One region of the Bacillus sp. 9.4 genome, then DNA from elsewhere that is predicted to be linked to it. Evidence: a T-box and tRNA genes for the amino acid it is inferred to sense, from the RefSeq annotation. Region 1 holds a T-box; the other holds one or more tRNA genes.
The links. A T-box is a leader RNA that pairs with one kind of tRNA and senses whether it is charged. The one in region 1 lies ahead of valS (valine--tRNA ligase), so its partner is inferred to be a tRNA-Val.

Region 1 (3,272 bases):
GAACTAAAGGTTAGACGTGATGAGATTGAACGTTATTACGGGCAAACGAAAAAAAAGTGGGAACAAGATAAAATTTTCTATGAGCAGTTTGTGGATAGAGCGGAGAAGGAGTGGTACCTTTCTCCTTTTGAACTCCAGGCCATAACCTATTTTTCAGAAACCATTTCCGCGGTGAATTTTGCGCTGGAACGGTTGGAGGACTGGTATGAGTCTGCAAAGGAAAAGGACGTTTCAAGGGTTGTAATGAACCACGGCAGCCTGTCTATACACCATTTTCTGTATAATGATGCCGGGACCGGATATTTTACAAACTTCGAAAGAGCATCTGTCGGTCCGCCGCAAAACGACCTGCTCGGCTTTTATACAAAAATGTTCAGAGGCTTTCCGAAAGCTTGTCCGGAATGCGTCGAATGGTTTTATGGATATACGAAATCATTCCCTTTGCGTGAAGCGGAAGTCAGCCTTTTTCTCAGCTATATGGCATATCCGGCAGCCATGTACAAGGTGCTGAACGGTTATCAAACTGGGAAAAGACAGCATGAAAAAGAGGAATGTACACAATTATTAAAGGCTTATTGGCAAATGAAAAATATAGAGCCGTTTGTGATGAAAATCCATCAGATTGAACAAGAGAAAAAATTTCAGGCTGAAAACGAGTCCACGTCTTAATGGCGCGGACTTGTTTGTTTATATCCATTCTAAATGAAGGGCGCAAGCTAAAAAGATTAGGATTGCGAGCAGCAAAACATCAAAGGTTGTCGGAAAGAAAATGGTTCTGATTCCTTGAAAAATCGTAATGGGAATAATCACTTGTGCGGATACAAGCCGAATTTGCCTTACCCATGGCGGCAGTGAATAAGAGCTGAAACGTTTCTTCACGGTGCATCCTCCTCTACGCATTTACAAGCATCATATGTAAACTTGGGCAATAGGTGCCTGCCCATCTGTATAGAAAGCGGTGTTTTTGGAAAAGATGATTGACGAATCAAAAACACTTTTACTATAATAAAGAACATAAATAATGTATACAATGAGCTGATAAATACACCTGCTTAGAACGGGAAGAGTACAAAAAAGGCGCATGCAGAGAGAGAAGCCGTTTGCTGAAAGGCTTCTTATGTTGTCTGATTGGAAGGTCGCCCGGGAGCATAATTTCTTGAAAGAAGAGTAGAGAAATTCGGGAAACACCCGTTATCCGTTATAAGTGCATGAACTGATAGAGTTCATGAAAAAAGGTGGTACCGCGAAAGAGCTTTTCGTCCTTTTACAGGGATGAAGAGCTCTTTTTTCGTTCTCAGCCATTTTTAAACATGCTGGAGGGTTATGATGGAAACGAATGAACAAACAATGCCGACGAAATATGATCCGGCAGCGGTTGAAAAAGACCGATATGATTTTTGGCTAAAAGGCAAATTTTTTGAAGCGGGCAGTGACCAGACAAAAGAGCCATACTCTGTTGTCATCCCGCCGCCAAACGTAACAGGGAGACTTCACCTTGGCCACGCATGGGACACAACGCTGCAAGACATTGTAACAAGAATGAAACGCATGCAGGGCTATGATGTGCTGTGGCTTCCTGGCATGGACCACGCCGGCATCGCGACACAGGCTAAAGTGGAGGCGAAACTTCGTGAAGAAGGCAAATCCCGCTACGATTTAGGCCGTGAAAAATTCCTCGAAGAAACGTGGAAGTGGAAGGAAGAATATGCTGACTTTATTCGCAGCCAGTGGGCGAAATTAGGTCTTGGCCTAGATTATTCCCGTGAACGTTTTACGCTGGATGAAGGCTTGAGCAAAGCGGTAAGGGAAGTATTCGTTAAGCTTTATGAAAAAGGCCTGATCTACAGAGGCGAATATATTATTAACTGGGACCCAGCGACAAAAACAGCCCTATCCGACATTGAGGTGATTTACAAGGATGTTCAAGGCGCATTCTATCATATGAGCTATCCGCTTGCTGACGGTTCAGGCTCAATTGAAATTGCGACGACACGTCCTGAAACAATGCTCGGTGATACAGCTGTTGCCGTTCACCCTGAAGACGAGCGCTATAAACACCTTATCGGAAAAACGGTGATCCTGCCGATTGTAAATCGTGAAATTCCGATTGTCGGTGATGACTATGTTGATATGGAATTTGGTTCAGGTGCCGTGAAAATTACGCCTGCTCATGATCCGAACGACTTCGAGCTTGGCAACCGCCACAATTTAGAACGCATCCTTGTCATGAATGAAGATGGCACGATGAATGAAAATGCGCTCCAATATCAAGGTATGGATCGTTTTGAATGCCGCAAAAAGCTCGTGAAAGATTTACAGGAGGCGGGAGTTCTCTTCAAGATCGAGGATCATATGCACTCTGTCGGCCATAGTGAACGAAGCGGGGCTGTTGTGGAGCCTTATCTTTCTACACAATGGTTTGTGCGCATGCAGCCGCTTGCTGATGCAGCGATTGAGCTGCAAAAGAAAGAAGAAAAGGTCAACTTTGTGCCTGACCGTTTCGAAAAAACGTATTTACACTGGATGGAAAACATCCGCGACTGGTGTATCTCCCGTCAATTGTGGTGGGGCCATCGTATTCCTGCCTGGTATCATAAAGAAACAGGCGAGCTATATGTCGGGCTTGAAGCGCCGGAAGACAGCGAAAATTGGGAGCAGGATACAGACGTACTGGATACATGGTTCAGTTCTGCGCTATGGCCTTTCTCCACGATGGGCTGGCCTGATGTAACGGCTGAAGACTTTAAACGCTACTATCCGACAGATGTTCTCGTGACAGGGTACGATATCATTTTCTTCTGGGTATCACGCATGATTTTCCAAGGCATTGAATTTACAGGCGAGCGACCGTTCAAAGATGTTTTAATCCACGGCTTAATCCGTGACGAGCAAGGCCGGAAAATGAGTAAATCTCTTGGCAACGGTGTCGACCCGATGGATGTGATTGACAAGTACGGAGCCGATTCTCTGCGTTATTTCCTTGCGACTGGAAGCTCTCCTGGCCAGGATCTGCGCTTCAGCTATGAAAAAGTGGAATCGACCTGGAATTTTGCCAATAAAATTTGGAACGCTTCCCGTTTTGCATTAATGAATATGGATGGCATGACGTACGATGAGCTTGATCTGTCAGGCGAAAAGTCAGTCGCTGACAAGTGGATTTTAACGCGATTAAATGAAACGATCGAGCACGTGACCCAGCTTGCTGATCGATATGAATTTGGTGAAGTAGGACGCCATTTATATAACTTTATTTGGGATGATTTCTGTGATTG
Region 2 (3,272 bases), on a different contig from region 1:
TACGAGCGCTATGGATTTCTCCATCTCGTAAAAATGCTTTCTGCATTTCTCGCATGTCTCCAGATGTTCATTTAATACGTGTTCATCTTTTGGAAGGATATCTCCATCAAGATGCATATGCATAAGCTGCACAATTTGTTCAGGACAGCTCATTTCATCACCCCACTTAAAGATCCCTTAATTGTTTTCTAAGAGCCTCTCTGCCTCTGTGAATCCGCGTTTTCACAGTCCCCACAGGAATGTTTAGAATCTCCCCAATTTCAATTAATGAGAGTTCGTCAATATACTTTAATACGATGACTGTTCTGTATTTGTCAGGAAGCTTTAAAATTTTCTGCTGTATCGTGTTTGAGAGCTCCAGCGACACAACTGCATCTTCAGGCAAAACACCATCTGCGGCGATTTGAGAATACATGGTCAAGCCTTCCGTACCAGCCACCTCTGCATCGAGGTAATAATCCGGCTTCTTTTTGCGAATGCGGTCAATGGTCAAATTGGTCGCGATTCGATAAAGCCAAGTTGAAAATTTCCGGTTAATATCAAAACTGTCGATATTAACGTACGCTCTGATGAAAGCTTCCTGTGCAATATCCTCCGCCTCATGCACATTGCCAAGCATACGGTAGCAAAGCTGATAAATTTTATCTTTGTAAATATCTACGATGTCCGCAAATGCATTCTGGTCGCCTTTTTTGACTTGTTTAATTCTTTTTTTAATCATCATTTCCATATTTATCTAACCTCTGCCTTCACCGGTCTGTATGTATACGAGCTTCGTTTCAAAAGGTTTCAATTTTTTTATAAAATAAGTTTATCAAATTTTTGGCAGGGTGTAGATGGTAATTCGTGAATAAACTACCTTAACATATTTTTAAAATTATTATACAGACTGAACAGTTAGAAGTTGGAATGATTTTTCCGAAAAGAAAAAAGACACCTTTTGATCAAAGGTGTCTGTGACTGGGCTAGCTGGATTCGAACCAACGCATGACGGAGTCAAAGTCCGTTGCCTTACCGCTTGGCTATAGCCCAATAATGGTGGAGGGGGGCAGATTCGAACTGCCGAACCCTGAGGGAGCGGATTTACAGTCCGCCGCGTTTAGCCACTTCGCTACCCCTCCACATTAAATTTTGAAAAAACAGTGCCGGCAAGAGGACTTGAACCCCCAACCTACTGATTACAAGTCAGTTGCTCTACCAATTGAGCTACACCGGCAAGATGGTGGAGGATGACGGGCTCGAACCGCCGACCCTCTGCTTGTAAGGCAGATGCTCTCCCAGCTGAGCTAATCCTCCAAATGGTGACCCGTACGGGATTCGAACCCGTGTTACCGCCGTGAAAGGGCGGTGTCTTAACCGCTTGACCAACGGGCCGTTGTGTTCTCGTCGAGCTGACAAAAGTTATTATATACAGGTCACCCCCTGTTTGTAAAGACGAAAATTAAATTTTTTATTTTCAAACTTTTTAACTCCTTTTTTAACTGAAAAAGCCTCCCAACTAAAGCCATTTATTTTATGATAGAGACAAGCAAAGCAAGAGAGGAGAAACCAATATGATTCTAGTCAGTTCCTGCCTTGGAGGCATTGAATGCAGATATAACGGCTCTCACGCAGCGTCGGAGAAAATCAGAAAACTCGTCGATGAAAAGAAAGCAGTCATGGCTTGCCCTGAACTTCTCGGCGGCTTCTCTACCCCACGCGAACCCGCAGAAATCATAGGAGGCACCGGCGAGGATGTCCTCAATGGAACAGCGAAAATCGTGACAGCTTCAGGAGAAGACGTCACAGAACTATATATGGAAGGCGCCGCGAAAACATTGGCTTACGCAAAAGAAATCAACGCTTCTGCCGTCATATTAAAAGAAAACAGTCCATCTTGCGGAAGCGGTTTTATCTATAACGGCACATTCTCTGGCAAAAAAATCACCGGCAGCGGAGTAACCGCCGCACTGTTAAAACAAGCGGGCTACCGCGTCATTTCGGAAAACGAGCTTAACGACATATTGTAAGGAGGCCACCCCATGACTCAAGACATTTCTTTATCCTTCTATAAACCTGAACACTTGCCCGAGCTCCAATCATTCACGCTCACCAACGATGACAAACGCTTTACCTCCCTCCCGAAAGAGGTGCTGTCTCAGGCTCTGGGCATACAGGACCGATACCCGGTTGTCGTCTTAAAAGACGACCTTCCAGTCGGTTTTTTCATTTTACATGCATCAAAAGAAACGCTTGCTTCTTATTCTAACAATCCATTTGCTTTACTGCTCAGCTCCCTGTCTTTAAACGCTGTGCATCACGGAAAAGGCTATGCGAAAAAAGCCATGCTTTTGCTTCCCGCTTTTGTGAGCGGATATTTTCCATGGTGCGACGAAATCATCTTGGCCGTCAATCATCTGAACATACGCGCAAAACACCTTTATATGAAAAGCGGGTTCCTTGATAAAGGACGGCGAAGAATCGGGCCGCTTGGAGAACAGTTGATCCTTCATCATTTCTTATAGTCTTGAGTGAAATAAAATTTCAAAAATTTAAAAACATAGTTGAAATATCATAACAGAAATGAATATACTGAATATTGAGATATATCATTTTAAAACAGGGGGCATCCTCATGTCAGAACCATTAAACCTTCACCGTCTTACAACAGAATCACGCAATAGCCAAACAGTTGAAATCCACAAAGCAAACACTCTCGGCATCCTCAAAATGATCAACAACGAAGATATGAAAGTCGCTGCAGCCGTTCAAGAGGTTCTCCCCGACATCAAAACAGCTGTAGACTGCGCTTATGAATCGTTTCAAAATGGAGGCCGGCTCATATATACAGGCGCCGGCACAAGCGGCAGACTCGGCGTCATGGATGCTGTTGAATGTCCTCCCACCTACAGCGTAAGCCCAGATCAGGTCATCGGAATCATGGCTGGAGGCCCCGAAGCCTTTTTACAGGCAGCAGAGGGCATTGAAGACAGTGAAGAAGCAGGAGCTGAAGATTTAAGAAACATACAGCTCACTTCAAATGACACCGTCATTGCCATCGCAGCGAGCGGCCGCACACCCTACGCCGCAGGCGCCCTAAGATACGCCCGCAAAGTCGGAGCACACACCATCGCCCTTACTTGCAATGAAAATTCCGCCATCAGCAAGGATGCGGATCACAGCATTGAGGTTGTCGTCGGACCTGAGACCATTACAGGATCAACACGTATGAAAGCCGCAACCGCTCATAAAATGATTCTAAACATGATATCTACCGCTGTAATGGTCAAAAT

Region 2: it has a tRNA-Val gene. The T-box ahead of valS (valine--tRNA ligase) is inferred to sense a tRNA for this amino acid. The anticodon was not compared.

What each region holds. Positions count from the first base shown of each region.
Region 1 covers NZ_JBVFMU010000001.1:872,727-875,998, reverse strand. The annotation lists gene cotN (spore coat protein CotN) at 1-669, shown strand, start outside; gene ACZ07B_RS05300 (hypothetical protein) at 688-879, opposite strand; T-box leader at 1,045-1,267, shown strand; gene valS (valine--tRNA ligase) at 1,327-3,272, shown strand, end outside.
Region 2 covers NZ_JBVFMU010000005.1:16,202-19,473, reverse strand. The annotation lists gene rsiW (anti-sigma-W factor RsiW) at 1-153, opposite strand, end outside; gene sigW (RNA polymerase sigma factor SigW) at 167-730, opposite strand; tRNA gene ACZ07B_RS17795 (tRNA-Gln) at 961-1,032, opposite strand; tRNA gene ACZ07B_RS17790 (tRNA-Tyr) at 1,037-1,121, opposite strand; tRNA gene ACZ07B_RS17785 (tRNA-Thr) at 1,144-1,216, opposite strand; tRNA gene ACZ07B_RS17780 (tRNA-Val) at 1,221-1,296, opposite strand; tRNA gene ACZ07B_RS17775 (tRNA-Glu) at 1,300-1,374, opposite strand; gene ACZ07B_RS17770 (2-thiouracil desulfurase family protein) at 1,554-2,009, shown strand; gene ACZ07B_RS17765 (GNAT family N-acetyltransferase) at 2,022-2,504, shown strand; gene murQ (N-acetylmuramic acid 6-phosphate etherase) at 2,614-3,272, shown strand, end outside.